2 regions of the Massilia paldalensis genome follow, and region 2 is predicted to be linked to the other one. Evidence: riboswitches for the same ligand, from Rfam matches in the RefSeq annotation. Region 2 holds a riboswitch; the other holds the start of a gene.
The links. A riboswitch is a leader RNA that binds a small molecule or an ion and turns the genes downstream of it on or off. The one in region 2 is predicted to bind thiamine pyrophosphate.
Positions count from the first base shown of each region.

Region 1 (14,784 bases), on a different contig from region 2:
CTGTATGCGCTGTTCGTCGCGATGGCCGTCGCCGGCCTGCTGGCCTGGCGGTCGGCGGCGCGCGCGGGGGCACGCTGATGAGCGCTTCGGTGGGCACTTCGACGGGGACGGCCAGGCGCATCGCGATCCTGGGCGCCGAATCGACGGGCAAGTCGACGCTGGCCGACGCGCTGGCCGCGCGCTACGGCACCGTGTGGGTGCCGGAATACCTTCGCGAATTCGTCGACGTGCATGCGCGCGTGCCGCACGAGGACGACCAGCTCGGCATCGCCCGCACCCAGCTGGAACGGGAAGCCGCGCTGCTGCCGCGGGCGCGCCGCTTCCTGTTCTGCGACACGGCGCCGCTGATGACGGCCGTGTACAGCCGCATCTACTGGGGCCGTGTGCCGGACTCGCTGCTGGCGCTGGAAGCCGCGCACGACTATGCGCTGACGCTGGTGGCAGACATCGACCTGCCGTGGGTGCCCGACGGGCTGCAGCGCGAATCGGAGGAAGTGCGCCGGCGCGTGCACGCCCAGCTGCTGGCGGTGCTGGACGCACGGGCCATCCCGTACACGCTGCTGCGGGGCGACCTGGCGCAGCGCGTGCGCCAGGTCGCGGACCTTCTTTAGAAGTCCACCGTCGCCGACAGGCGGAAGGTGCGCGGCGCGCCGGCCAGCAGGTAGCCGCCCAGCGCCGGGGTGACGTCGCGCCAGTAGAACTTGTCGAACAGGTTTTCCGCGCGGGCGCGCAGGGTCACGCTGTTGGTTCCCATCTTCAGCGCGTAGGACGCGCCCAGGCCGAACACGTGGTAGTCCGGCACGAACACGCGGTTCTCGACGTCGAACGCCTTTTTCCCCGAATATTGCCAGGTGCCGTCCAGCTTCAGGCCCGGCACTTGCGGCACGGCGTAGGCGACCAGGGCGGTCGACTTGAACGCGGGGACGTCGGTGACGCGCTTGCCGTCGATGCTGTCCGTGCCGGTGCCGGACTGGCGCGTGTTCAGGGCCAGCAGCGACAGGCTCCAGTCCAGGTTGGCCGTCGCCTTGCCGTCGGCGGACAGTTCGATGCCGCGGTGCGTCTGGCGGCCGTTGCGCACGTAGGCGTTGCCGGCATCCGTGTATTCCAGGCCCTGGCGGATCTGGAACAGCGCCGCCGACAGCGTCAGCGCGTTCCCCATGGCGGCCTTGGCGCCCACCTCGAACTGGCGCGAGCGCTGCGGGGCCAGCATCTGGTTCTGGTTGACGGTTTCCATCGGCGCGATGCCGCCGTTCTGCAGGCCGTCGTTGAACGAGGCGTACACGTTCCAGTCCTGCCGCGGGCTGTACACGACGGCCACGCGCGGCAGCACGAAGGAATGGTCGCTCGAGATCCAGGTGCCGCTGTCGCCCACGTATTCGTCGCGTTCGATCTTCACGTAGCGCAGGCCGCCGTGCAGCGTGAGCTGCGGCGTCAGCTTGACGATGTCCTCGGCGAACAGCGCGCTCTCGGTATCGCTGCGGCGCTCGAACACGGGGCCCGTCACGCGGTCCGGCGCCACGCTGGGCGTGACCAGCGGATGCCAGATATTGCTGTAGCCGACGTAGTCGTAGACATAGTCGCCGAAGCTGTCGTGGCGCTCGGCGTAGGAGGTGCCGAGCGTCAGCGCGTGCTGCACGCCGCCGGCGGCGAAGCGGCCCTGGACCTGGGCCTGGACGCCCCATGGACTCTTGCGTTCGCCCGTGCTCTGGTAGTCATAGACGTCGTAGTCGCCGTTCGCGCAGAAGCCCGGATAATAGCCGTCGCCCTCGTTGCTGCAGCCGTAGGGGAAGGCGGTGTAGTCGTCGCGCTTGAACCAGTGCTTGTTGGCGGCCACGGTCGCCGTCCAGGTGGGCGCCAGCTTGTACTCGAAGCGCAGGCCGAGGTTGCTGTCCTTCGTCGTGACGGGGCGGGTCCAGGGCTGGTCGTTCAGCAGCGTCCTGGCCGAGACGCCGGTGGGCAGCACCTCGTTGCGGATCAGCTGGTAGCCGGGCGCCGTGATCTGGGCCTTGCGCTGGTAGTCCATGTCCAGCTGCAGCAGCGCATCCGGCGTGATCTGCCAGTCGAAGGCGCCGGAGACGAACTGGCGGTCGCCGTTGGCGCCGCGCACATACGAGTGCAGGTCGGCGGCGGCGGCGTTGATGCGGTAGCCGAAGCGGCGGTCGTCGAAGCGGCCGCCCAGGTCCAGGCTGCCGTACAGCGTGCCGCGTTCGCTCATCTCGGCGGTGGCGGAGCGCAGCGGCGCATTGGTCGGACGCTTGGTCACGTAATTGATGATGCCGCCCGGCGTGGCGATGCCCGAGCTCAGCCCCGTCAAGCCCTTCAGGATCTCGATGCGCTCCTTGTTCTCCAGCGGGATCTGGGTATCGCCCGGAATGGCGAAGCCGTCCTTGCGGTAGCTGTAGTTGTTGTCGAGCGCGAACCCGCGGATCGAGAACTGCTCGGCATAGCCGACGGCGTTGTAGGCGTCGCTGACGGAAGCGTCGAAGCGCACGGCGTCGGTGGTCGAGCGGATCGACAGGTCCTGCATCTGCGTGCGGCCGATCGCCGTGATCGAGGACGGCGTGTCGAACAGCGAGGCTTCGCCGAAGCCGCCCACGCTGGCGCGGTCGGTGGCGATGAAGCGGTTGCCGGTGACGACCACTTCGGCGACCTGGCCGGTGCCGGCCGTGGCGCCGGCGGTGTCCTGGGCCTGTGCGAACGTCGGGAAGGCCTGCACGAGGGCGCAGGCAAGGAGGGGATACTTCAGTCTCAGGTTCATGTGTGCTCGCTTCGCGCGCCGGCGTCGGCACGCTGCTTTTTTATGAAAAGCCGGAGCCAACGGGGGGAAGGGCAAACAAGGCGGGAACTGCGTTGCGCTTTCCTTCGCTGGCATTATCCAGATCAGGTACGAAGGGTATCTCTCACCCGGAAGCGCGCTTCCAGGACCCCTAGCGAAGGCGCGAGTCTAACACGACCCGCGCCGTTGTGGTGCGATTAGCAATGCGTGGATGACGCGCCGGCCGCCCTAGGCCGGTTCGAGCTGCGTCGCCGGCAATTCCACATGGGGACGCGCATGCAGCAGGTGGCCCTGCAGCACGGCGCGCGCGGACTCGCCGATCACGCGCCAGTGCTCGCGGCGCTGGGCGGCGCGCTTGCGGTGCTTGGACGGCATCTCGGACAGCGGCTTGACGTAGAAGGGCAGTGCGATCAGGTAGCCGGGTCCGCCTTCCATCCCGGTGCCGCCGAGGATCTGCCAGAAACCGTCGTAGGCGTTGGCGAAGTGCTTTTCCGGATCGGGATCGTAGGCGATGTGGGCCTCGCTGCGGATGGCGACGAGGCGGTCGACGCCGACGGCCTGGGCGATGCCCTGCATGGCGGCAAAGCAGAAGAAGCTGGGAGAATTGTTCGGGAACACGCGCTCGAAGGCTTCGAAGGCGGCGCCGGAATCGGTCCAGCGGCCCTGGTTGCGCGCGATGAAGGGCACGACGGGCAGGTCGACGCCGACCATGGCGCCGTCGAGCCAGCTGAAGGACAGGCGGTGCAGGCATTTGCCGTCGGCCAGCAGGGCGACGGTGAGGTCGCCCTCGGCATTGCTGCGCGACGCCATCTCGAGCTGGATCGCGAACGTGCTGCCGTCGGCCTCGTGCTGCCACAGCGGCAGGCGGCGCTCGCCGTAGACGGCCTGCTGGTAGGCCTCGTCGAAGGTGGTTTCCTCGAAGCGGTAGTGGCTCAGCACGGCCTGCACGCGCGCGCGCGCCGACAGGCCTTTCATGAGGTAGTCGCGGTGGCTGAGGTGGTGGAACGGGTCGTCGTTGGCGGGCGCCATGACGTGCTTGCGGTAGACGCCGAGCTCGCACAGTGCGCGGTGGTCGCGGTACCAGGCCAGGACGCGCAGGCTGCGCGCGATGCACAGGAGCCAGGACGACAAGCTGTACTGGCCGCGGCGGGCGCGCCAGTGGCGGGTGAGGTGAGCGAAAATCATGGGTGCGCTCCGGATTGCATGATCGGTTTGCGGGCACCCGGCGACCTGCTGCGCGCCATATTGACGGTCGCGGCGGGACGTCGGGATGCCCTTGTTGCTGTGTTCGGGTTCATGTTGGCGTACGGGCCGGCAAGGCGGCGTGCGCGCGCTCAACGGTAAATCGGCGTGGATGCGGAGTCCGCGCTCAGGATCGGCAGGATCGTCGGCGGCGGTAGCGTTTCCCTAGTGTTGTTTTTGTTGTCATCATGTCTCTGGTTGTTGATCTTTTGTCAGGCGAGTTGCCAGACGCAAGACTAGCACGATTGCCGCGCCGAACATCGAAATCCTCATGAATAATTGAGTCAGACCGAACAACTTGAGGAGGGCATCGCGATGATCGAACTTTTTTATTGGCCCACCATCCAGGGGCGCGGCGAATTCGTGCGCCTGGCGCTGGAGGAAGCTGGCGTGGACTATGTCGACGTGGCGCGCAAGCCGGGCGGCATGGCGCGCATGATCGCGGCGATGGACGGCGCCGACCATCCCTCGTATGCGCCGCCGTTCCTGAAGGCGGACGGCATGACGATCGGCCAGACTTCCAACATCCTGTTCTGGCTGGGCCAGCGTCACGGCCTGGCGCCGCAGGACGAGCAGGGCAGGCTGTGGGTCAACCAGATCCAGCTGACCATCGCCGACATGGTGGCCGAGGCCCACGACAGCCACCATCCGGTGGCGACCTCGCTGTACTACGAGGACCAGCGCCCCGAGGCCAAGCGCCGCACCGCCGACTTCCTGGAAACCCGCATTCCCAAGTTCTTCGACTGGTTCGAAGGCATCCTGGGACGGCCGCAGCCCAAGGACTACCTGCTGGGCGACACGCTGACCTACGCCGACCTGTCGTTGTTCCAGCTGCTGGAGGGCCTGCGCTACGCGTTCCCGCACGCGCTCGCCCACGTCGAGGCGAACTATCCGTTGTTGTCGGCACTGCGCGAGCGGGTCGCGGCGCGCCCGCGCATCGCCGCCTACCTGGCATCGGAGCGGCGCCTGCCGTTCAACGAGGAAGGCATCTTCCGCCATTATCCGGAGCTGGACCGCGAGGAGGGGAAGCGGGCCGGCAAGGGTTGACGATCGTTGTCTTGTCCCTGCCTCTGCGGTACGATCCGGCATCCCCCCACCGCAGAGACGCCATGACCCAACGCCGCCAGTTCCTGATCCAGGCCGGCCTGCTCGCCGCCGGCAGTGCCACCGGCGCCAGCGCAGCCGGGCAGGACACGACCACCGCAACGACCGCGCCCGCCGCACCCGCCACGCCGGGCGCCCCGCCCACGTTCGGCGCCACTCCCGGCTTCGGTCCGGACGTGTCGCCCGCCACCTTCGCCGAAGCCGAGAAGCTGGTGCAGGTGTCGATGAGCTCGGCCCAGCGGCGCATGGCCGCGCGCAGCTGGCGCGTGTCGCTGGCCTCGACGATGGAGCGGCGCAGCGGTCCGCGCCGCGTCGACCTGGCGCCCGGCATCGCGCCGGCCACGGTATGGGACCCGGCCGCCGCGGTGGGCGCCGCCGGCCCCGCGCGCGAGCGCTTCGTGCGCAGCCGCGCGGCCGCCGTGCCGCTGCCCGCCGACGACGCCGACATCGCCCACGCCCCCGTGACCCGGCTGGCGCACTGGATCGAAACTCGCGTCCTGAGCTCGGAGCGCCTGACGCGCATCTACCTCGCGCGCATCCGCCGCCTGGACGGCGCCCTGCGCAGCGTGATCACGGTGACGGAAGCGCACGCGCTGGAACGCGCGCGCCAGGCCGACCGCGAAATCGCCGCCGGCAAGTACCGCGGTCCCCTGCACGGTATTCCCTACGGCGTGAAGGACTTGCTCGACACGGCGGGCATTCCTACCACCTGGGGTGCGGCGCCGTTCCGCGAGCGCGTGCCGCAGACCGACGCCCACGTCGTGCGCCGGCTGGACGCGGCCGGCGCCGTGCTCGTCGCCAAGCTGAGCCTGGGCGAGCTGGCGCTGAACGACATCTGGTTCGGCGGCCAGACGATGAACCCGTGGCTGCCCGAGGAAGGCGCGTCCGGTTCCAGCGCCGGCCCGGGCGCGGCGACGGCGGCCGGCCTGGTGGCGTTCTCGATCGGCAGCGAAACGGGCGGCAGCATCGTCAGCCCGTCCATGCGCTGCGGCGTCGCCGGCCTGCGTCCGACCTATGGCCGCGTGGGCCGCAGCGGCGCCATGACGCTGTGCTGGTCGCTCGACAAGCTGGGGCCGATGACGCGCAGCGTCGAGGATGCGATGCTGGTGCTGCGCGCGATCGCCGGTCCCGACGCCGGCGACGTCGCCAGCCGCCCGGCCAGGCTCGACTTCGATGCCGGCGCGGGCATCGCGGGACTGAAGGTCGGCTACTTCCCCGGCTGGATGAAGGAAGATCCCGCCACCGACGTCGACCGCGCCGCGCTGGACAACCTCGGGAAGCTGGGCTGCAAGGCCGTGCCCGTGACGCTGCCGGACTGGCCGCACCAGTCGCTCAATACGGTGCTGTTCGCCGAGGCGGCCGCCGCCTTCGAGGAGATCGTGCTGGACGGCCGCGTCGACCAGCTCGCCATGCAGGTGCCGGACGCCTGGCCCAACCTGTTCCGCCAGGCGCGCTTCCTGTCGGCCGTCGACTTCGTGCAGGCCGACCGCCTGCGCCGCAGGTACGCGCTGGAGATGGCGCGCATCCTGCGCGAGGTCGATCTGCTGCTGGTGCCTTCGCTGCGCGAGGAGATGCTGACGATCTCGAACAATACGGGCCACCCGTCGCTGACCGTGCGTACGGGCTTCGTGTCGGTGGGCGCGGCGCGCAGCGACTGGGCGCCGGATCCGCAGCGCCCGCTGCCCACGTTCGCGCCGCCGCGCCGCGTGCCGCACGGCGTGACGCTGATCGGCCGCCTGTTCGACGAAGGCACGATCGCGCGCGTGGGCATGGCGCTGGAGCGCGTGTCCGGCGTGGCGGACGAGCGCGCGCCGGGCTTTTGAATACCTCGCGCACGACCATCAGGTACATCGATCGCATCAAACCGGATGCGCGCCGGCGGAATCTTCGCCCGCGCATCCTGTCTACCGCTGGCAGTGACCACAAGGACACGACACCACCGACAGCGGAGACACGCAAATGAGCGAAGACAATGTTCAGGCGGTACCCCCAGGCATGCACAGCCTGACCCCGCACCTGGTATGCGCCAACGCGGCGGCGGCCATCGATTTCTACCGGCAGGCGTTCGGCGCCGAGGAAATCATGCGCCTGCCCATGCCCGACGGGAAGCTGGGCCACGCCATGCTGCGCATCGGCGATTCGATGCTGATGCTGGCCGACGAATTCCCGCAGTGGGAATCGCATTCGCCGGCCACGCTGCGCGGCAGCCCCGTCACCATCCACCTGGCCGTGCCCGACGTCGACGCCACCTTCGAGCAGGCGATCGCGGCGGGAGCGCAGGCGCGCATGGCGCCGGCCGACATGTTCTGGGGCGACCGCTACGGCGTGCTCGTCGATCCCTTCGGCCACCACTGGTCGGTCGCCACCCACGTGCGCGACGTGCCGGTAGAGGAGATGCGCGCCGAGATGGAGCGCATGTTCGCGGGCGGCGTACGCGCCTGACCGGCCGTGCCGGCGGCGCAGGGACGTGCACGCGCGGCGCGGCGGCACTATCATGGTCGTCCCTTACCGCTACAGGAGACGACCATGGCAAGCGCCACCACCGGGCAACCAGATTTCCAGCCAGCCGTTGCGCCAGGCGCAAGCGGGGCCGCCGGCAGTCCCGTCGACACCTCCGCCGTCCAGCGCATTGCCGCATTCTCGGACGGCGATACGGGCGGCAATCCGGCCGGCGTCTGGATCGGCACGGCGCTGCCGCCGGCCGCCGAGATGCAGCGCCTGGCACATGCCGTGGGGTTTTCCGAGACCGCGTTCGCCGCACCGCAGGGCGAAGGCTGGCGCGTGCGCTATTTCGCTCCCGAGTCCGAAGTCGCGTTTTGCGGACATGCGACGATTGCGCTGGGTGCGGCGCTGGCACAGCGGTTTGGCGACGGCAGGTATGCGCTGGCGCTGAACGATGCCGATATCACAGTGGAAGGCCGGCGCGAAGAAACGCTCACGGCGGCCGCCCTGCAGTCGCCGCCGACGCGTAGTGCGCCGGCCGATGGGGCGCTGGTCGCCGAGGCGCTGGCCCTGTTCGGCTATGCCGAAGCCGACCTCGACCCGCGCATCCCGCCCGCACGCGCGCATGGTGGCCTCGACCACCTGGTGCTGGCCTTGCGCAGCCGTGCGCTCCTGTCCGCCATGCGCTACGACCTGGAAGCGGGGCGCGAACTCATGAAGCGTCAGCGCCTGGGCACCATCGTGCTGCTGTATGCGGAAAACAACACGCTTTTCCATACGCGCAATCCCTTCGCGATCGGCGGCGTCTACGAGGACGCGGCGACGGGGGCGGCGACGGCGGCGCTGGCCGGCTACCTGCGCGACCTGGGCTGGCCGCACGGCGGCGCCATCGACGTCGTGCAGGGCGAAGACATGGGCATGCGCTCGCGCCTGCATGCGGCGATCGGCGCGCAGCCGGGGAGCTCGATCCGCGTGTCCGGCACGGCTAGGCGCTTGCCGGACGCCACGACTGCGTGAGACATCCGGCCGAGCGTTGAAAATTACGTATGGCAATAGCGGCTGACCTCCTCGCCACACATATGGATGAGCAGAAATGACACGTAAAAGCATGCTTTCTCGATGATTTGGTTTTTATTGGACGATTGATAATCATCAATACAGTCGTTCAACACTACATTCGAGGAATCAACCTGTCATGGAATCGTCCCGCTCCGTCGTCTTCTCCGTTCCGCAAGCCGTTGCCGAGGGAGCTTCCGCGCGTCCCGCCATGGCCACCGAACGCCTGCCGTTCACCATCCGCCGGGTCGAGACGGAAGACAGCCTGCGCAAGGCCGTGCGCATCCGCCACGCCGCCTATGCGCGCCACCTGCCCGAGTTCGCCCAGACGCTGGCGCTGCCGGAGGCGTGCGACTACGAGGACGACGTGGTGGTGCTGCTGGCGGAGTCGCGCCTGGACGGGACGCCGCTGGGGTCGGTGCGCATCCAGACCAACCTGCATCGCGCGCTGCACGTGGAGGAATCGGTCGAGCTGCCGTCCTGGCTGCAGGGCAAGCGCCTGGCCGAGGTGACGCGGCTGGGCATCGACGAGGGCCGCATCGGCCGTGTCGTCAAGATTGCCCTGATCAAGGCCTGCTTCGACTACTGTGAACAGAACGGCATCGATTACGCGGTCGTCACGGGCCGTTCGCCGATCGACCGCCAGTATGCGCAACTGCTGTTCGTCGACGTGTTCGAGGACGGCGCCATGGTGCCGCTGCGCCACGTCGGCAATATCCCGCACCGCGTGATGGCGTTCGAGATCGCCACCGGCGAGGCTCGCTGGGCCGCGGCGCGCCACCCGATGCTGGCATTCTTCAAGCATACCCGCCATCCGGACATCGACATCGGCGCGCGCAAGGCGCCGATGGCGGTGCCCCGTCCAGCGCCGGTATCTGCTCCAGTGCCCGCTCCGGCACTGGCCCCGGCTGCCGCGCCCACTGTGGCGCCCACGCACTTTGCCATGGCCTAAGCTAAAAATTGCATGACGGCATTGATTTCACGCTGTATGCTGCGAAGTCGATGCCGGCAGGAATCTGCGGCATGGTTGTGTTCGTCCTAGATTCTTATGCTCAAGCCCGCCTCCTACCCGCGCAACCCGTCGCCGACCTTCGCCCAGCGCGCGGTCGACGGCTTGCTGCGCCTGCTCGCCACCTACATGCTGCCGGTGGGCATCGGCATGTTTTCGCTGGTCGCGCTGCTGTCCTGGCCCGACCACTACGCCCATGACGACGGCCTGGCGCTGCCCCTGCAGGTGCTGGCGCCGGACACAGGTCTCGCGCCGGGCCAGGCCGCGCAGCTGCTGTCCCAGCGTCCGCCGATCGACAGCTTCGAGACGCGCTTGTCCGAGCAACCGCTGTGGTTCGCGTTCACGCCGCGCATCGATCCGTCGTGGGCGGGAGCAGGCATCGGCATCGAATTCCCGTCGCGCCACGCGACCGCGATCGCCTGCTGGGATGCACAGACGCTGCAGCCGCTGGGCGACGCGTCGCGCACCGGCGCGCACGGCGCCATGGCCGCCGTCAAGGCCGGCTTCGCGCTGAACCTGGGCCGCGCCACCGGCCAGGTGCTGTGCCGTGCCAGCTTCGTGGGGCCGGCACGCCTGACCGCCGTCGCGTGGCCGTCCGGCCAGCTGGAACTGTCGATCCAGGATTTCCACCGCAAGTCGGGCCTGCTCGACGGCGGCATGATCGTGCTGACGCTGTTCGTGCTGGTGACGGCGCTGATCAATCGCCAGGCGCTGTACATCCAGTTCGCCGGCTGGCTGATCCTGAGCCTGCGCGCGGGCGCGCTGTCGGGCGGCTGGGACACCCAATGGCTGGGCCAGGCGGTACCGGCCGACTGGCTGCTGCCGATGCGCGCCGTGACCATCGCGCTGTTCGCGCTGTCGTCGCTGACGCTGTACCAGACGCTGTTCGGCGCCGAGCTGGCGCGCACCCGCTTCGGTCCCTTCCTGCGCTTTTCCCAATGGGTGTGCCTGCCGTTCGTGGCGTGCGCGCTGCTGCTGCCGTACCGAGTGTTCCTGCCCATCATGTGGGGCGTCGTCGCGTTCGGCCTGGGCCTGATGACGCTGGGCTTGGTGGCCATCATGCTACGGTCGCGCAACCGGGTGGCGATGTGGTTCGCGGCCTCGTTCGCCGTCACCTTCGTGTCCTCGCTGGCCGAGGTGGCCGGCGCCGCGATGGAACTGCGCGCGCTGTCCGACGTCGTCAACAGCGTCACGGCCGCGCTGGCATCGAGCCTGCTGGCGGCGCTGGCCGTGGCCGAGCAGATGCGCATCGAGACCGAGCAGCGCATGGCGGCCCAGGAAAAGCTGGAGCAGGCGTTCGAGGCGATGCCCGTCGGCCTGTTCACGCTCGACATGTACGGTACCTTCTTGAGCGCCAACCCGGCGCTGCGCAAGATGCTCGACATGGCCGACTTCGTGCCCGGCCGCACCGGCTGGAAGCAGTTCTTCGCCGACAGCCTGTGGATCGAGCTGTACGAGACCGTGCACATGCGCAGCGAGGCGGAAATGCAGATCGCCAGCCGCGACGGCAGCCGCCGCTTCCTCGTCAGCGCCACGCTGGCGCGCGGCCGCATCGAGGCGGTGCTGCAGGACGTTACCGACAAGCACAAGGCCACCGAGCAGCTGCGCTTCATGGCCAACAACGACCCGCTGACCAAGGTGTTCAACCGGCGCGGCATCGAGAAGATGTTCGAAGGCGCGGCGCACACGCTGGAAGCGGGCAAGCCGCTGTCGCTGGCCTACATCGACCTCGACCGCTTCAAGCTGATCAACGACCTGTTCGGCCACGCCGCCGGCGACGAGGTGCTCAAGCAGGTGTGCGAGCGCATGGCGCTGATGCTGGGCGGCGGCCAGCAGATCGGCCGCGTGGGCGGCGACGAATTCGTGATCGTGATGCCGGATACGGCGGTGCCGCTGGCGTCGCTGATCTGCCGCGGCATCGTCGACCGCATCGGCGGCACCCCGTACCGCGTCGGCGACAAGGCCTTCCACGTGCGCGGCTCCTGCGGCCTGATCGAGGTGGCGCCCGGCATGCCGATGAAGGATGCCGTGTCCACCGCCGACCGCGCCTGCCGCGAGGCCAAGGGCGGCCACAATGCGGGTCTGGTCGTGTACGAGCGCGGCTCGACCGCGTTCCAGGAACGCGCCAGCGAATTGAACCTGGTCGAGCGCTTGTCCGGCCCGGACGCGACGAAGGACATGTTCCTGGAAATGCAGCCGATCATGTCCTTGAGCGCGCCGCACGAATCGCTGAACTTCGAGGTGCTGCTGCGCATGCGCGAGCCCGATGGCCGCATCGCGCCGGCCGGCCCCGTCATCGCGGCCGCCGAGAAGAGCGGACGCGCGGGCGTGCTGGACCGCTGGGTGCTGTCGACCACGCTGGCCTGGATCGAAGACAATGCCGATGCGCTGGGCAATACCCGCTTCGTGTGCATGAACCTGTCCGGCGCCTCGCTCAACGACGAGCGCTTCGTGCAGGACACGATGGCGACGCTGGCGCTGTACCGCCACGTCGCGGGCCGGCTGTGCATGGAGATCACGGAAAGCGTCGCGCTGCACGACCTCGACAACACGCGCCGCTTCATCGACGAAGTGCGCAACTTCGGCGTGAAGGTGGCCCTGGACGATTTCGGCGCCGGCTACACCTCGTTCTCCTACCTGAAGGAATTGCCGGCGGACGTGCTGAAAATCGACGGCAACTTCATCGTCAACATCAACGCCCACCCGGCCAACGTCGCCATCGTCGAAGCCATCGTCAACCTCGCGGCCAACCTGGGCATGAAGACCATCGCCGAGTGGGCGGAGGACGCGGACACGATCCGCACGCTGGCGGAGATCGGCGTCGACTACGTGCAGGGCTATGCCATCGCCCGCTCGCAGCCGCCGGAAAAGCTGCTGGCCGCCAGCTCGTCGGCCAGCTTCATCAAGTCCGAGGAAGTGCTGCAGCTGGTACGCACGCTCGGCGCGCCGGCCAACGAGGCGGCGGCGCCGGATGCCGACCGCCTGCGCGACCTGTACTGATTTGCCGGAGTACTCCGCTACTGGATGCCGGCCAGGCTGGCGCGCGTGCCTTCCTGCTGCAGCAGCATGCGGCGCGCCGCCTTCAGCGTGGCCACGTCGCGGGCCAGCGGGGCAGGGACGGCGCCGGCGGGACGGCGCCAGGCATCGTGGCGCAGGTCGGCGGCGGGCAGCACGTGGCGCTGCGGCGGCGCCGTTGGCGTCATGGCCGCCACGGGCGGCGCGGACGGTTCCGGATCGGAGGAGCCCGTCGATGCCGTCAGGCCGCTGCCGCCCTGGGCTGCGCTGCCATCGGTGGCCAGGAGGCGGCCGGTCGAGCCGGCAGGGCAGGGCTGGTCGGTGAAGGTGGCATGGCCGCTGCCATCGACGCACTTGACGACGTCGCCGGCCTGCGCCGGCGCCAGGGGGGCCAATGATGCCGTCACCGATATCGCCAGTGCGGGCAGCGCGGCGGCGAGCCATCCCGCGAGGCTGAGTGCACGCTTCATGGTGTTCTCCTTGTTCAGGCTTCCATGCTGCGCCTCGCATCCCCCCGATTCTGTACGTTGCCACACCCTCCGTGCATGGTGGGCGCCTCCGTTCCAGACTGTCCGAACAGGCCTACACCGCGACGGGAAATCGCCCCCCCCGTCGGCCCTTGCAAGCGCGCCGAACGGCCCTATCTCGGAGTTGTTCCTCTGGTGCTTCGGCACTGGTTTCTCTGTCTCCTCCAAGTGCGAGCTTGGACTTTGCCGCCCGGCGCAGCGATGCGCGGGCGGCTTTTTCTTGGTGGAGTGGCTGCGGAATGCGTCGTCGCCCCGGCCTGCGCCGCGACGAGGTGCGACCGTCTTAAGGAGCCAGCGGTAGGGTGAACTGCAGCAGCAGGCCGCCGCCGGCGCGGTTGCTGACCGTCAGCTCGGCATTGTGGCGCGTGAGCACGCGCTCGACGATGGCCAGGCCCAGGCCGGAGCCGTTGGCCTGGCCGCGCGCGCTGTCCAGCCGCGTGAACGGGCGCAGCAGCTGCTGGATCTGGTCCTCGGGCACGCCGACGCCGCGGTCGTTGATCTCGACCACGGCGCGGCGGCCATGGCCCGTCAGCTTGACGTGGCAGGCGATGTCGATCTCGGTGACGTCCTCGCCCGGGGTCTTGCCGTAGCGGCGCGCGTTCTCGATCACGTTGTTGATCACGCGGCGCAGGTCGACCGGATTGCCCAGCACGACCACGTCCGGGTCGACCTCGATGGTGGTGCGCACGTCGGGCAGGCGGCCCGCCTCGCGCGCGCAGTCTGCCAGCAGTTCGGACAGGTCGACGGTGGTGAAGGTGGCGCTCTCGGTCGGGCGCGCGAAGTCTAGGAACTGGCCGATGATGGCGTCCATCTGGGCGATGTCCGACTGGATGCCGTCGCGCGCTTCCTGCGACAGGTTCGCCATCTCGACCTCGAGCTGCATGCGCGCCAGCGGCGTGCGCAGGTCGTGCGAGATGCCGGCCAGGATGATGGCGCGGTCCTTTTCCAGCTGCTGCAGGTCGTCGACCATCTGGTTGAAGCTGCGGTTGGCCTCGATGATCTCCTGCGAGCCCTTCTCGGGCAGGGCGGCGGGACGCTTGCCCTGGGCGATCGCGCGCGCAGCCGCCGTCAGGCGCGCCAGCGGCAGGTTGACGAGGCTCGAGATCAGCGCCGCGCCCAGCAGCGACAGCGCGCCCACCAGCGTGGCCCAGCCGACCCATTGCACGCGCGTGAGGTTGTTCAGGCGCTCGCGTTCCAGCATCAGCCAGTACTTGTCGCCGTCGATGTCGAAGCTGACCCAGAAGCCCGGCATGTCGTTGACGCGGCGCGAGAAGCGCGTGTCCGGGCCCAGCTTGCCGCGCACGATGGCGGCCAGCTCCGGCGTGAGGAAATTCGGTGGCGGCTCGACCTTGTCGGTGGGTTCCAGCGTCAGGATGCGGATGCCTTCGTTCGACACCAGTTCGAACAGCAGCTCGCTGCGCAGGTCGGGCGCCGAGTGGGTCAGCGCGGCCTTGGTGATGGTGACGACGGAGACCAGCAGCTCGGCGGTCTGCTCGACCTGGGGCCCGCGCTGGAACACGTTGATCATGCCGATCCACGATGCCATCGACAGGGTCGTCAGCAGCGACAGCAGGAAGAAGGTGCGCCAGAACAGGCCGCTCTTGAACCAGCCG
Region 1 covers NZ_JBJCIU010000001.1:734,707-749,490, forward strand. The annotation lists gene pnuC (nicotinamide riboside transporter PnuC) at 1-78, shown strand, start outside; gene ACI1V7_RS03315 (AAA family ATPase) at 78-611, shown strand; gene ACI1V7_RS03320 (TonB-dependent siderophore receptor) at 608-2,758, opposite strand; TPP riboswitch at 2,841-2,939, opposite strand; gene ACI1V7_RS03325 (DUF535 family protein) at 3,005-3,961, opposite strand; gene ACI1V7_RS03330 (glutathione S-transferase) at 4,334-5,065, shown strand; gene ACI1V7_RS03335 (amidase) at 5,128-6,945, shown strand; gene ACI1V7_RS03340 (VOC family protein) at 7,082-7,564, shown strand; gene ACI1V7_RS03345 (PhzF family phenazine biosynthesis protein) at 7,649-8,581, shown strand; gene ACI1V7_RS03350 (N-acyl amino acid synthase FeeM domain-containing protein) at 8,760-9,572, shown strand; gene ACI1V7_RS03355 (putative bifunctional diguanylate cyclase/phosphodiesterase) at 9,669-12,629, shown strand; gene ACI1V7_RS03360 (DUF4124 domain-containing protein) at 12,647-13,114, opposite strand; gene ACI1V7_RS03365 (sensor histidine kinase) at 13,455-14,784, opposite strand, start outside.
Region 1: another riboswitch for thiamine pyrophosphate. It lies ahead of ACI1V7_RS03320 (TonB-dependent siderophore receptor); the one in region 2 lies ahead of thiC (phosphomethylpyrimidine synthase ThiC).

Region 2 (14,784 bases):
AGCCGAATTGGGAAAGCAAGAAACTTGCCAGACGTAACAAAACATCACTTGACAGGCCCTTCGCCTTTGACGACGCGATGACATCATCCGGGCTCGAACTCACCTTGCTCCTGCTGGGCAGCGCCGTCCTCGGCGTGGTCGCGTTCCGGATGCTGCACCTGCCGCCCATGCTGGGCTACCTCGCGGTGGGCGTGCTGATCGGCCCGAATGCCCTGAACCTGGCCGACAACGGCCCCACGACCCACGCGCTGGCCGAATTCGGCGTGGTGTTCCTGATGTTCTCCATCGGCCTGGAATTCTCGCTGGCCCAGTTGAAGGCGATGCGCCGCATCGTGTTCGGGCTGGGCCTGGCCCAGGTGGCGCTGACCATCCTCGCCACCGTGGCCATCTCCTTCTTCTCGTCGGCGCTCCCGCCGGCTTTCCGGATCGGCTGGCAGGCCGCGCTGGCGCTGGGCGGCGCGCTCGCGATGTCCTCCACCGCCATCGTCTCCAAGATGCTGACCGAGCGCCTCGAACTGGAAAGCGAACATGGACGCCGCATCATCGGCATCCTGCTGTTCCAGGACCTGGCCGTGGTGCCCCTGCTGATCCTGATTCCCTCGCTGGCCAAGCCGGCCGAGGAGCTGGCGATGACGCTGGCCTGGGCCGGCGTCAAGGCCGCCGCCGTGCTGGCGCTGCTGCTGTTCTTCGGCCAGAAGCTGATGCGCCAGTGGTTCACGGTCGTGGTCAAGCGCCGCTCGCAGGAACTGTTCATGCTGAACCTCCTGCTGGTGACGCTGGGCGCGGCCTGGATCACGGAGCACGCCGGCCTGTCGATGGCGCTGGGCGCCTTCGTCGCCGGCATGCTGATCTCCGAGACCCAGTACAAGCACCAGGTGGAAGAAGACATCAAGCCGTTCCGCGACGTGCTGCTCGGCCTGTTCTTCATCACCATCGGCATGCTGCTGAACGTGCAGCTGGTGCTGGCCAACTGGTGGATCGTGCTGGTGCTGCTGGTGGTGCCGGTGGTGCTGAAATTCGCGCTGATCGCCGCCCTGGCCAAGGCCTTCGGCTCGTCGGACGGCGTGGCGCTGCGCACCGGCTTCGGCCTCGCGCAGGCCGGCGAATTCGGCTTCGTGCTGCTGAACCTGGCGTCCGGGTCGACGCTGATCGACCCGTTCGTGATCCAGCTGGTGCTGGCGTCGATGGTGCTGTCGATGCTGGCCGCGCCCTTCGTCATCGCCAACATGGACAAGATCGTCATGAAGATCGCGTCCAACGAATGGATGCTGCAGTCGCTGCAGCTGACCCAGCTCGCCAGCCGCACGATGAAGGCGCAGAAGCACGTGATCATCGCCGGCTTCGGCCGCAGCGGCCAGAGCCTGGCGACGCTGCTGTCGGAAGAAAAGCTGTCCTGGTACGCGCTCGACCTGGACCCGGAACGGGTGCAGGAAGCGCGAAGCGCCGGCGTCGACGTCTCCTACGGCGACTGCACCCGCCGGGAGGCGCTCATCGCGGCCGGCATCAAGCGCGCCAGCGCCCTCGTCATCACCTTCGCCGACACCCGCCTGGCGCTCAAGGTGCTGCACCTGGTGCACGAGCTGGCGCCGGACCTGCCCGTGATCGTGCGCGCCCACGACGACCGCGAACTCGATGTATTGAAGCAGGCCGGGGCCACCGAGGTGGTGCCGGAAGCGCTGGAATCGAGCCTGATGCTGGCCTCGCACGCGCTGGTGGCGATGGGCGTGCCGCTGCGCCGCGTCGTGCACCGCGTGCAGGCGGCGCGCGACGAGCGCTACGCCTCGCTGCGCGGCTTCTTCCACGGCGCCCGCGACGCCGACGACGCCGAGGTGCACCTGCATTCGGTGACGCTGAAGGACGACGCCGACGCGGTCGGACGGCGGCTGATGGAACTGGAGCTGGACGCGCTCGGCGCCGAGGTCGCGGCCGTGCGCCGCGGGATCGAGCGGATCGAGCCGGATGCGCAGGTCGAGCTGCGTGCCGGCGACGTGGTGGTATTGCGTGGAACGGGCGACGCCGTCAGCCGCGCCGAGGGCCGCCTGGCCCGGACCTGATCACGGCGCCGCGACCACCTGGTTGCGGCCGTTCTCCTTCGCCTGGTAGAGCGCCTGGTCGGCCTGGGCGACGAGCTGCTGCGCCACGCCCTCGATCGCGTGGTCGCGCTGGAAATCGTCCAGCATCGCCACCCCGATCGACACCGAGATCGACAGCCACTCACCGTCCGGCAGCGCGAACGGCGCGTCGGCCACGCTGGCGCGGATGCGCTGGGCCACCACGCTGGCGCTGCCCACGTCCGCGTCGATCAGGAGCACCACGAATTCCTCGCCGCCGAAGCGGCCCAGCGCGTCCGAGATGCGCAGTTCCGCCTTGATGCGCGCCGCCACTTCGCGCAGCACGTCGTCGCCGGCCTGGTGGCCGTGGGCGTCGTTCACCTGCTTGAAGTGGTCGATGTCGATGTACATGCACGAGAGGCGGTAGGACTGGCGCCGCGCGCGGGCAATTTCCTCGACGAGGCGCCGGTCCATGTAGCGGCGGTTGTAGACGCCCGTGAGCGAATCGGTCAGGCCGATGTACTTCAGCATCTCGTTGCTGATCGTGTTTTCCAGGCAGATCGCGATGATCGAGCCCATGTGCTCGACGAAGTCCGTGCCCAGCAGCGGCGTGAAGCGCGCCGGGTCGCGGCTGCCCAGGTTCAGGCTGCCGATCAGGCGCTTGTTGCGCAGCAGGGGCACCAGCGCGACGCTGGCCAGGCCCGCCGGCGGATGCGGAAAGGCGTGGCGGTGGACGGCGGGATCGTAGGGCGACAGGCGCGGCTTGGGCGCCTGGCCCGCAGGCGTGTCGTGGCCCAGCGTGGCGGCGCTGTCGTGGAAGATCAGGCCGGGCAGCGCGTCGAAATCCACGCCCAGCTTCTGCATCACCGTGTGGATATCGGCGTCGGCGTCGACCAGCGCCAGCGTGACGGCGTCCAGGTCGGAGACCACGGGCAGCAGGCGGAAGATGGTGGCGGCGAGCTCCTGGAAGCTGCCGGCGCCGACGATCTCGAGGTCGAACGCCTGGTGCCGCATCATGATGGCGTGGTTGCTCTCGGCCTGGTCGAGCAGGCTCGCGAGCTGGCGCCGCAAGGCCTCGTTTTCGGCTATCAGTTCGCGCACACTGGCGCCGCGCTCGTACATCGGTCGACCTCCGTATAGGAATATTCCTACATTACGCCAACTGCGCCCAAATGCAAACGAAAAGTGACTGGACCGTTGTCGGAATGCCTTGGAACGCCTGACAAAAACTGCAGGGCAAGGCGATGCAACGCCGCCATGGAGGTTTTGTTAGGCGCTCTCAGCCGGGCGGCGCGCGCCAGGCCTGCTCCGCCGCATCCAGGATGGCCGGCGACAGCAGGTGCACGGCGCGCGGCACCAGGTCCAGCGCCACCGGCGCGCCCAGCGCGGCCAGGCGTTCGCACGCGCGCCGGCTGTGCTCCGCGGGCACCACGCCGTCCATCCTGCCGTGCACGAGGCTGACGGCCGTGCGCGCATCCCAACGCTCCGGCAGCGGCGCGAAGCGGCCGGCGATGGCGATCACGTGGCGCGCCAGCCAGCCGTCGGCGCCGGCGGCCAGCGCCATGATCGCGCCTTGCGAGAAGCCGGCCAGCACCGTATCCCGCGGCCCGGCGCCGTGGCGGCGCTGCAGCGCCCGCACCGTCTCGACGAAGGCGGGCAGCGCGGCGCGGATCCGGCCCGGACGGTTGTCCTCGTCGATGCCGTCGACGGAGAACCATTGATGGCCGCGCGGGCCCCGATCGTAGGGCAAGGCGGCCGGCGGCGCTTCGATGCGCACGTCCGGGGCGGCGGCGGCGATGCGCTCGCCCAGCGGCGCCATGTCGGCCGGCTGGCCGCCGACGCCGTGCAGCAGGATCAACAAGGTCATCGGAAGGTTGCGTCAGAACGCCAGTTCGGCTTCCAGCTCCTGCCCGGCATACAGCTCGCTGCCGGCGCCGTGCGCCACGATGCAGTTCATGCCCAGGCAGACGGCGCCTTCCATGCGCGGATTGGCGCGGTAGGTCTGCAGGATGTCGAGGGGGTCCGGCCCGGCGATGCCGGTCTGCTGGTCGATGGACGGGATCGGGCAGCGCGCGCACGGCTTCACGGGGCGCACCGTGGCCGTCTCGAACGCCAGCTCGGCCAGGTAATCCTCCTCGAAGGCCGGCAAGCCGCCGACCACCAGGTTGGGACGGAAGCGGTCCATCGGCAGCGCGGCGCGGCCGGCCGCGGCCAGGCGGGCATTCAGGTCGTCCAGCGAGGACTGGCCGATCAGCAGCAGCGGATAGCCGTCGGCGAAGCGGGTCTGCGACGGCACGCCCTCCGTCCACTTGACGCTGGTCGGACGCACGACGTCGCGCCGGAAGCGCACCAGCCGGCAGGCGCTGCCGACGGCCTGGGTGAACCAGTTGGCGGCGGCGTCGCCGCAATCGGCGGCATCGACCAGGTCGTCCCAGATCTTCACCGTGCGCGCGCTTGCCTCCGGATTGTGCGCCAGCGGCAGGCAGAAGTCGGACATGCCGGGGCTGCTCACCCGCAGCAGGTCGCCGTCGGGACGGGGCCGGATCAGCGCCATGCACGGGTGCTCGCGCTGGGTCAGGAACTGGCCCTGCTCGGTGACCAGCATCCATTCGCGGTCGTGCACGCCCTGGGCCTGCAGGCCGGATTCGAGCAAGGTGGCGGACGGCACGGACAAGCCCGCGCAGGATTTGATCGGGTAGATGAACAGCTGGGTCAGGGTGGCCATGCTCGGAGCGGTGGGAAGGCGGTGCGGGATAGTATCGCACCAAAACCGGCCGATGCCTACGTGTTGCCATCCCCATAAAACCGGCGTACACTCGCCGCCGTCGACTCCCGCAAAGGGAGCCGTCACAACGCTAGGGGTCCTGCGCTTTCACGGGCGCGGGTGAGAAATACCCTCCGAACCTGATCTGGATAATGCCAGCGAAGGGAAGCTACAGAGACCGTGTGGACCCATGCCGTTCGTCCGTACGTACTCCGCACTCCTCACGCTGGATCGCCGATCCACAGTGACAAAAGGAGTGCACGTTGAACGCCGATCCGAAATTCCTCTCCGCCAGCGCCACGGTCGATGCCGCGGCCGTGGCACCGCTACCCAATTCCCGCAAGGTCCACGTGTCCGGCAGCCGGCCCGACATCCGCGTGCCGATGCGCGAGATCCACCAGTCCGACACGCCCGCCTCGTTCGGCGCCGAGCCGAACCCGCCCGTGTGGGTCTACGACACGTCCGGCCCCTACACCGACCCGGATGCGCGCATCGACATCCGCTCCGGCCTGGCGCCGCTGCGCGCCGGCTGGATCGCCGAGCGGGGCGATACCGAGGAGCTGCCCGGTCCCACGTCCGCCTACGGCATCGAACGCCTGCACGACCCGAAGCTGGCCGAACTGCGCTTCGACCTGAAGCGCAAGCCGCGCCGCGCGCTGGCCGGACGCAACGTCACCCAGATGCACTACGCGCGCCAGGGCATCGTCACGCCCGAGATGGAATTCGTGGCCATCCGCGAAAACCTGCGGCGCCAGGAATACCTGGCCAACCTCGCCGCCGCCGGCCCGACGGGCAAGCGCATGGCCGCGCTGATCGGCCGCCAGCATGCGGGCCAGTCCTTCGGCGCCAGCATCCCGCGCGAGATCACGCCGGAATTCGTGCGCGACGAGATCGCCCGCGGCCGCGCCATCCTGCCGGCCAACGTCAACCACCCGGAATCGGAGCCGATGATCATCGGCCGCAACTTCCTCGTGAAGATCAATGCGAACATCGGCAACTCGGCCGTGACGTCGTCGATCGGCGAGGAAGTGGAAAAGATGACCTGGGCCACGCGCTGGGGCGGCGACACGGTGATGGACCTGTCGACGGGAAAACACATCCACGAGACGCGCGAATGGATCATCCGTAACAGCCCCGTCCCCATCGGCACCGTGCCCCTGTACCAGGCGCTGGAAAAGGTCCACGGCAAGGCCGAGGAACTGACCTGGGAAATCTACCGCGACACCCTCATCGAACAGGCCGAGCAAGGCGTCGACTATTTCACCATCCACGCCGGCGTGCGCCTGCCCTTCGTGCCGATGACGGCCAACCGCCTGACGGGCATCGTCTCGCGCGGCGGCTCGATCATGGCCAAGTGGTGCCTGGCCCACCACAAGGAATCCTTCCTGTACACGCATTTCGAGGAGATCTGCGCGATCATGCAGGCCTACGACGTCGCCTTCAGCCTCGGCGACGGCCTGCGTCCCGGCTCGATCTACGACGCCAACGACGAAGCCCAGCTGGCCGAGCTGAAGACCCTCGGCGAACTGACGCAGATCGCCTGGAAGCACGATGTGCAGACCATGATCGAAGGCCCGGGCCACGTGCCCCTGCAGCTGATCAAGGAAAACATGGACCTGCAGCTGGAGCAGTGCCACGAGGCGCCGTTCTACACGCTGGGGCCCCTCACGACCGACATCGCGCCGGGCTACGACCACATCACCTCCGGCATCGGCGCCGCCAACATCGGCTGGTACGGCACGGCGATGCTGTGCTACGTGACGCCCAAGGAGCACCTGGGCCTGCCCGACAAGGACGACGTCAAGGACGGCATCATCACCTATAAAATCGCGGCGCATGCGGCCGACCTGGCCAAGGGCCACCCCGGCGCGCAGATCCGCGACAACGCGCTGTCGAAGGCGCGCTTCGAATTCCGTTGGGAAGACCAGTTCAACCTCGGCCTCGACCCGGACAAGGCCCGTTCCTTCCACGACGAGACGCTGCCCAAGGACTCGGCCAAGGTGGCGCATTTCTGCTCCATGTGCGGCCCGCACTTCTGCTCCATGAAGATCACCCAGGAAGTGCGCGACTACGCGGCCGGCCAGGGCATCGCCGCCCAGGACGCGCCGGCCCACGGGATGCAGGTCAAGGCCGTCGAGTTCATGCGCAAGGGGGGCGAGTTGTACAGCAAGGACTTCAGCGTGGCGGAATGACCATGCTCGAGATCGAACTGAACGGCGCGCCCTACCTGCTGCCCGACGGCGCCAGCCTGGTCGACCTGGTCGACCGGCTGGAGCTCGCCGGCCAGGCGCTGGCGCTGGCCGTCAACCGCCGCGTGGTGCCGCGCCAGCGCTGGCCCGACACCCTGCTGCAGCGCGCCGACAAGGTCGATGTGGTGCGCGCGATCGGCGGCGGTTGAGTCCCTTCCCATGACTACGGAGCACACGATGACGAACACATTGCACGAAGACCGGCCGCTCACCATCGCCGGCAAGACCTACCGATCGCGCCTGCTGGTCGGTAGCGGCAAGTACCGCGACCTGGACCAGACCCGCGAAGCGACGGAGGCCGCGGGCGCCGAGATCATCACGGTGGCGATCCGCCGCGTGAACATCGGCCAGCATGCCGGCGAGCCGAACCTGCTGGATGCGGTGCCGCCCAGCCGCTACACGATCCTGCCCAACACGGCCGGCTGCTACACGGCCAAGGATGCCGTCTACACGCTGCAGCTGGCGCGCGAGCTGCTGAACGGGCACAAGCTCGTCAAGCTGGAAGTACTGGGCGACGAGAAGACGCTGTTCCCCAACATGCCGGAAACGCTGCGCGCCGCCGAGGAACTGGTGCGCGACGGCTTCGACGTGATGGTCTATTGCAGCGACGATCCGATCCAGGCGCGCATGCTGGAAGACATCGGCTGCGTGGCGGTCATGCCCCTCGCCTCGCTGATCGGTTCCGGCATGGGCATCCTGAACCCATGGAACCTGTCCCTGATCATCGAACAGGCCCGCGTGCCCGTGCTGGTCGATGCGGGCGTGGGCACGGCGTCCGACGCGGCCGTCGCCATGGAACTGGGCTGCGACGGCGTGCTGATGAACAGCGCCATCGCGCTCGCACAGGATCCGGTGCGCATGGCGCGCGCGATGCGCCTGGCCGTCGAAGGCGGACGCGAAGCGTATCTCGCCGGCCGCATGGCGCGCCGCTTTGCCGCCTCTCCCTCGTCGCCGATGGCGGGCCGCGTGTGATGGCAGTGCCACCGGATGGACTGCGTTCGCCGGTCCGGCCCAGCGTGCTCGTGTTCGCCGGACTCGATCCGTCCGGCGGCGCGGGCATCGCCGCGGACATCGAGGCGATCGCCGCCCAGGGCGCGCATGCGCTGCCCATCGTGACGGCGCTGACGGTGCAGGACAACAACCGGGTGCGCGGCATGGAACCCGTGAGCGACCTGCTGCTGACGCGCCAGGCGGGCCTGCTGGCGGGCAGCGTGGCGATCGCCGCCGTCAAGATTGGCATCCCGGGCAACCGGGCGAATGCCGAGGCCATCGCCGACGTCGTGCGCCACCTGCGCGAGACGCACCCCGGCCTGCCGGTGGTGCTCGACCCCGTGCTGGCCAGCGGCCATGGCGACGCGCTGGCGCGCGGAGACGCCCTGCAGGCGCTGGAACCGCTGCTCGACGTGGCCACCGTGCTGGTGCCGAACCTGCCGGAAGCGGCGGCGCTGGGAGAACGCCTGCAGCGCTGCCCGCACGTGCTGGTGACGGGCGGCCACGGCGACGGCAGCGAAGTCGTCAACCGCTGGACCAGCGGCGCCGGCACGCGCGAATGGCGCTGGCCGCGCCTGCCCGGCGAATTCCATGGCAGCGGCTGCACGCTGGCGGCCAGCATCGCGGCCCGCCTGGCGCTGGGCGACGCCATCGCGCAGGCGCTCGAACGGGGCCAGCGCTACTGCAACCAGTCCCTGGCCGATTCCTATGCGATCGCGCCGGGCCAGCGCATCCCGCGCCGCATCCACCCATGAACAAGGACATCCCATGAAAGGCCTCTACCTGGTGACACCCGATTGGACCGACACCGAGCGCCTGCTCGACGCGACGGCGCGCGCGCTGGACGGCGGCGCCGCCCTGGTCCAGTACCGCAACAAGACGGCGTCGCCCGCGCTACGGCGCGAACAGGCGTCCGCCCTGCTCCGGCTGTGCCGCGGCCGCGGCCGGCCGTTCATCGTCAACGACCACGTGGCGCTGGCCATGGAACTCGATGCCGACGGCGTGCACGTGGGCGGCACCGATGCGCCCGTGCGGGCGGTACGCGCGGCGCTCGGGCCGGACAAGATCGTCGGCGCATCCTGCTACGGCGAACTGGCGCTGGCCGAGACGGCGCAGGACGCCGGCGCCAGCTACGTCGCGTTCGGCGGCTTTTACCCGTCGGTGGTGAAGCAGTATGCGGTGACGACGCCGCCCACGATCGTCGCGCTGGCGAAGGAGCGACTGCAGGTGCCGGTGGTGGTGATCGGCGGGATGACGGTGGAGAATGCGCGGCCACTCGTTGGGCACGGGGCGGACCTGGTGGCGGCGATCAGCAGCGTGTACCGGACGGAGGATCCGGAAGAGGTGACGCGGGAGTTTGCAGCGTTGTTTTGACAGCAAAGACGTCGTCCCCGCGCAGGCGGGGACCCAATTTTGCATGCGCTAACGATACGCCGGCAGATTGGGTCCCTGCCTTCGCAGGGACGACGGTTTGCTTTAGGCTTTCGCCAGCTTGATCTGCGAAACATCCGCCGTCAGGTAGCCGACGGCACCGCCGAACTTGTCCTTGTAGTTCGTGCGGATCATCGGATCCAGCGTGTCCTTGACCTTGGCGTGGATGCTGCCCCAGTCGCCCGGGTGCTGGAAGTTGCTCATGATGTAGGTCCAGCCGTTGATGTCGTCGACGGCGTGCAGGCCCGTCGATTCGGCGCCGGCCGGGGTCGACAGCACGCGCGACAGCTTCTTGGTGTCCACGTTGTAGGCCCACAGGAAGTTGTTGACGTGGTTGCCGCTGTCCTCGCCGATGAACAGGGTGCGCATCTTTTCCGAGAACTTCAGGTTGTCCGGGCTGGCGATCTTGTCCGGGTTGGCGGTGTTGCCCAGGCTGTCCGCGGCGATGTCCTCGCCGACGATCAGGGCCTTGACGTCGACCGGCATCCATTCGCTGTTGATGGCATTGCCCGCGGTGTCCTTCTGGCCGCCCTTCATGCTCAGCGCCATCACGGCACCGGCGGTCAGCGCCTTCGGGATCGAGATGCCGTTGCCCGGCACGTTCGTGCTGGCGCCGGCCACCATCGAGCCGTTGCAGTTCGCCAGTGCCGAGTAGGCGACCTTGTCCTTCAGGTTGACGGTGGTGCCTTCCATCTTGGTGAAGCCCATCGAACCGCCGACCAGCGCGGCGTAGCGGTGGGTTTCCAGGAACGCGGCGGCCTTCTCCATGCCCGGCTTGACCTTGATCCACTCGACGCGGCCGCTGGCGGCGACCTTGGTGTAGGTGGCGTCGGCCGGATCGGCGGTCTTGACGTCCATGATGTCGGCCGGCTTGAGCGACGCGGCCAGCGAACGGATCTCGTCGCTGGTGGCCGAGCCGAGCTTGATCCAGGTGAGCGGCGCGGCGGTGGCGGCCGGGTCCAGCGAGAAGCCGGCACCGACCTTGGCCACGTACAGGGTGCCCGAGGACAGGTCTTTCTCCTTGTCGGCGACGAACACGAAGTAGCCGGCGTTGGTGGCATCGTCGCCCATCAGCACGGTACGGTTGTCGCCCATGACCTGCACCAGCTCGTGCGAGATGCGGCCCATGCAGTAGTGCTTCTTGATGCTGCCGGTGCCGTCCGGGTTGACGGTGATTTCCGGCAGGTGGCCATAGTTGTACGGATTGGCCTTCGTTTCGTCGCCGTACAGGCTCTTGCTGTAGCCCTTGAACTGGGCATCGGTCGAGGCCAGGTAGGCGTTCGGTTCGTACTCTTCGCTCGACAGGTGGGTGCCCCACGGCGACAGGCTGGCGCCGCAGGTGATCCACAGGCCGTTCACGCCGGAGGTGTCGACATTGTGGTACTTCACCAGCGACAGCTTGCCGGTGGTCTTGTCCTGGTCCAGCGTCAGCACGGCGATCGGCGACGGCAGCTTGCCGTACATATCGGTCTTGCCGTCCTGCGCCCAGGTCGTGTACTCGAACTGCACCACGGCGAACACCGGGTTGCCCTTGACGCCGTCGACCTTGGCGTTCGGCACGGTCAGCAGCGAGGTGCCGTCCGGCGAATCCGAGAAGAACTGGCGCTCCTTGCCGGCCACGGTGGTGTCGATGATGGGCTTGTTGTTGATGTCGTAGTAGCCGCCGGCCAGGATGGTGCCGCCCTTGCCGTCCGGGACCATGTCGCCGGTGACGAAGAACGGTTGATACGACAGCTTGAAGTCGACCTTGCTCGAATCGCTGAAGTTGACCGTCATGTTCGATGCGACATAGGTCTTGGCCATGTTCGCGGCCTCGGCCAGGCTCGGGGCGTTCATCGCGCCGAACGACACGCTCGCCAGCGTCACGGCCGGCGGCGTCGGGTTGGTGCTGACCGGCGGTGCGACCGGATCGTCATCGCCGCCACCGCACGCGCTCAGCAATGCGGCAACGCCACCGGCGCCGAGCGGCAGCATCGGGGTGGCGCCGAACAGGCGAAGCATACGGCGGCGGGACAGGTCGGTATTCGAAGTCATGCGTCATCTCTCCAGATGGTCGGTGGGGGCCGGGCTCATTCGGCACGGAATCCGCAGGAGGATAGGGGACGCATATTTCACGTTGATGACAGGAATTTAACGGCTGTGTGACATGCATGGGCGGCAGGTATCGCCAGGCGCCCCGTTCGGTAGCGCATGCAGGTTCCACTTGCGACGCATGGGCACTAAGCCATTTTCTTCGTACAGACTGGCTGGACCGACGACAATAGGAGGACCTACCGTCATGAACAACACTATGACCGCACGCAACGATGACTGGCGCTTCGTCTTCGACCTTCCGATGTTTCTCTCGCTCTGCACTGTGTTCGTCGGCACGTGGCCGCTGTTCGACCGCGCCAGCGGGCAAGGCACCTTCAATCTCGGCGGCCTGTTACACGCGCTGTTCCTGGTCTACGGACTGTTTGGACTCGCCGTCTGCCACATGGAGGCAGCCCCGCACCGTAAATGGTTCGGCCGCATCGGCCTGGGGTGGACGGCCTTCGTTCTGCTTATCCTGTCGATGTCAGTCCCGTCGCGCACTGGCGACATCTACCCGTTCGGACGTGGTGGAAACCTGGGTTTCCTCGCCATCTGCATTGCCATAGCCGGCGTGCTGGCCGTCCACGACAGACACCGGGACACTATGTCCGGGCTCCAGGCTACTGCCATCCGTTGGCTGGCGCATGGTTTTTTCGCCGCCTGGGCATGCCTGCCGTTTGTGTCTTTTGCGCTGATGCCGACTGACTGATGCCGCGCCGCGTTACAGCATGCCGCCGATTCCCAGCATGGACAGCGGCATCGCCACGCCCGCCACCAGCGTCTGCACCGCGATGATCCCCGCCATCAGCGGCGCGTCGCCGCCAAGCTGGCGCGCCATGATGTAGGACGACGATGCCGTCGGCAGCGACTGGAACAGCAGCGCGGTCAATGCCGCCGGACCTTGCAGGCCGAAGGCGTGGCAGGCGGCCAGCGTCGTCAGCGGCATCAGCGCGAACTTCGCCACCGAGGACAGGCCCACGGGACGCATGCAGCTGCGCACTGCGGAAAAATCGAGCGCGGCGCCCACGCACAACAGGCCCAGCGGCAGCGATGCCTGGCCCAGCGCCTTGAACACGGGTTCGACGGGCGCCGGCAAGCCGATGCCAGTCGCGTGCAGCAGGATCCCGGCAACGCAGGCGACGACCAGCGGATTGGCGACCAGCTGGCGCAGCACGGCGGGCAGCGAGGGCCTGCCTTGCTGCTGTAGCGCGAGAACACAAGCACGCACAGCACGTTGACCGTGGGTACGATGGCCGCATTGCCGACCGCCGCCAGCGCCACGCCCTGCGCGCCCCAGATGCTGGCGACGGCCGACACGCCGACATAGTTATTGAAGCGGACTCCGCCCTGGAACACGGAAGTAAAGGCGGCATCATCGACGGGCAGCCGGCTCCGCGCGGCGACCAGCAGCGTCGAACAGACGAAGGTCGCCGCCATCGCTGCGACGGGCAGCCCGTCCGGGTGCGCTGTCGCCAGGCCGTGCAGGAACAGCGAGGGCAGCAGCACGTAGTAATTCAGTTTTTCCGCGTGGGGCCAGAACGCGTCGTCGATGAAGCGGGTGCGGCGCAGCCAGCTGCCTAGGGCGATCAGGACAGCGATGAGGATGAGGGCGAGCAGGAGCGTGGTCGTCATGCCGCCACGATAACTGTTTTCTGTTGAGAAAAATCTAGATTAAATACTAATTAACCCAAGTTTTTACTTAGCCACGGACAAAAAACAAAATACCCCGATTTACGGGGCTTTCTTGAGGATTCCAGGCGGTTCGGATAAACGTTGAACAGGAAGTCCACCAAAAACATCATATAACTACGGCATCAAACGCTTGCATGATCAAACTTATACGCTGTTTTATACCTGGTTTTCTGATCAGAAATTGCGCGGGCCGGTACCTATCGCGCGACCAGCCTTGGTCACCTCCACCCGATAGTCTTGAGCGCATCACAAAGAGAGGTCGCCACAAGGTAGCGAGAGGGCTTTTCGCAGTCCCCGAGAGCCACAAAATGAGCTCTCTTGCCGCGCAGATCATCAATCACAAACTACTCTTGGTTTTCAAGACGAAATAAGCGCTCCCCGCCGCCTTGATCAAACAGGATGACCCATCAGAATCGTAAGGCACTTCGACCGGCATCCTGGAATCGCAATTGCGCTAGCCAAGTCTTAAGAAATGATGAGCGCAGCTCTGACACCTTTTCTACGAAAAGCTAAAGTCGTTGTGCGTTCCCAGAGAACGCGCGTCATTGCACGTTACGCCATGTCATACAGATGAGAAACGTAGCACCCTCAGCCGCAATGGTGGACAATACGGTTACGGGGGATTGCATGAACAAGTTTTACGAATTTTTCGCCGGCGGCGGCATGGTGAACGCTGGGCTAGGTGATGAATGGGAGTGTCTTTTTGCTAACGATTTCAGCGAAAAAAAGCGCGCGGCGTACGAAGCTAACTGGGGCAACGACCATTTCGTGCCTGGCGACGTGGGTAGAGTGCAGCTTGACCAGCTGCCTACGCAAGCAGACTTGGCGTGGGCTTCGTTTCCATGCCAAGACCTATCGGTGGCGGGGAATGGCGCTGGGTTGAAAGGTGAACGCAGCGGGACGTTCTGGGCGTTCATGAAGTTAATTCAGCAACTGCGCGAGGACAGGCGCAAGCCGCGCATCATCGCGCTTGAGAATGTGTACGGCGCCATCACGAGCCACGCCGGCAAAGATTTTAAGGCGATCATTGCGGCGCTGGCGGCTGAGGGGTACCGCGTCGGCGGCATGGTCATTGACGCTGTGCACTTTGTTCCGCAATCACGTCCGCGCCTATTTGTCGTGGCGGTTGACGAGGCACTTCAAATCCCCGTCGCCTTGGACGGTGCGCAACCAACCGCAGCATGGCATCCCAGAGCCATTACACAGGCTTACGGCCGTCTATCAAAAGAACTCAGAAATCGATGGGTCTGGTGGAATTTGCCGACTCCGAAGGCGCGCAGGCTCACGTTGGAAGACATTATTGAAAAAGAGCCGCAAGGTGTAGCTTGGCATTCTTCAGACGAGACGTGGAATCTCCGGAGAATGATGTCTGACGTTAATAAAAAAAAACTCATCGAAGCACAACAAGCGGGTAGACTGCGCGTTGGCGCGGTTTACCGACGGATGCGGAACGGCCAGCAACGCGCCGAAGTGCGATTTGACGGGGTTTCTGGCTGCCTGCGCACACCCTCTGGCGGCTCTAGCCGCCAGACAA
Region 2 covers NZ_JBJCIU010000003.1:816,376-831,159, reverse strand. The annotation lists gene ACI1V7_RS18425 (monovalent cation:proton antiporter family protein) at 78-2,054, shown strand; gene ACI1V7_RS18420 (GGDEF domain-containing protein) at 2,055-3,173, opposite strand; gene ACI1V7_RS18415 (alpha/beta hydrolase family protein) at 3,331-3,918, opposite strand; gene ACI1V7_RS18410 (MOSC domain-containing protein) at 3,931-4,776, opposite strand; TPP riboswitch at 4,899-4,999, shown strand; gene thiC (phosphomethylpyrimidine synthase ThiC) at 5,079-7,007, shown strand; gene thiS (sulfur carrier protein ThiS) at 7,010-7,213, shown strand; gene ACI1V7_RS18395 (thiazole synthase) at 7,242-8,036, shown strand; gene thiD (bifunctional hydroxymethylpyrimidine kinase/phosphomethylpyrimidine kinase) at 8,036-8,809, shown strand; gene thiE (thiamine phosphate synthase) at 8,823-9,428, shown strand; gene ACI1V7_RS18380 (PhoX family protein) at 9,531-11,519, opposite strand; gene ACI1V7_RS18375 (hypothetical protein) at 11,764-12,267, shown strand; partial or broken gene ACI1V7_RS18370 (AEC family transporter) at 12,280-13,190, opposite strand; gene ACI1V7_RS18365 (DNA cytosine methyltransferase) at 13,878-14,784, shown strand, end outside.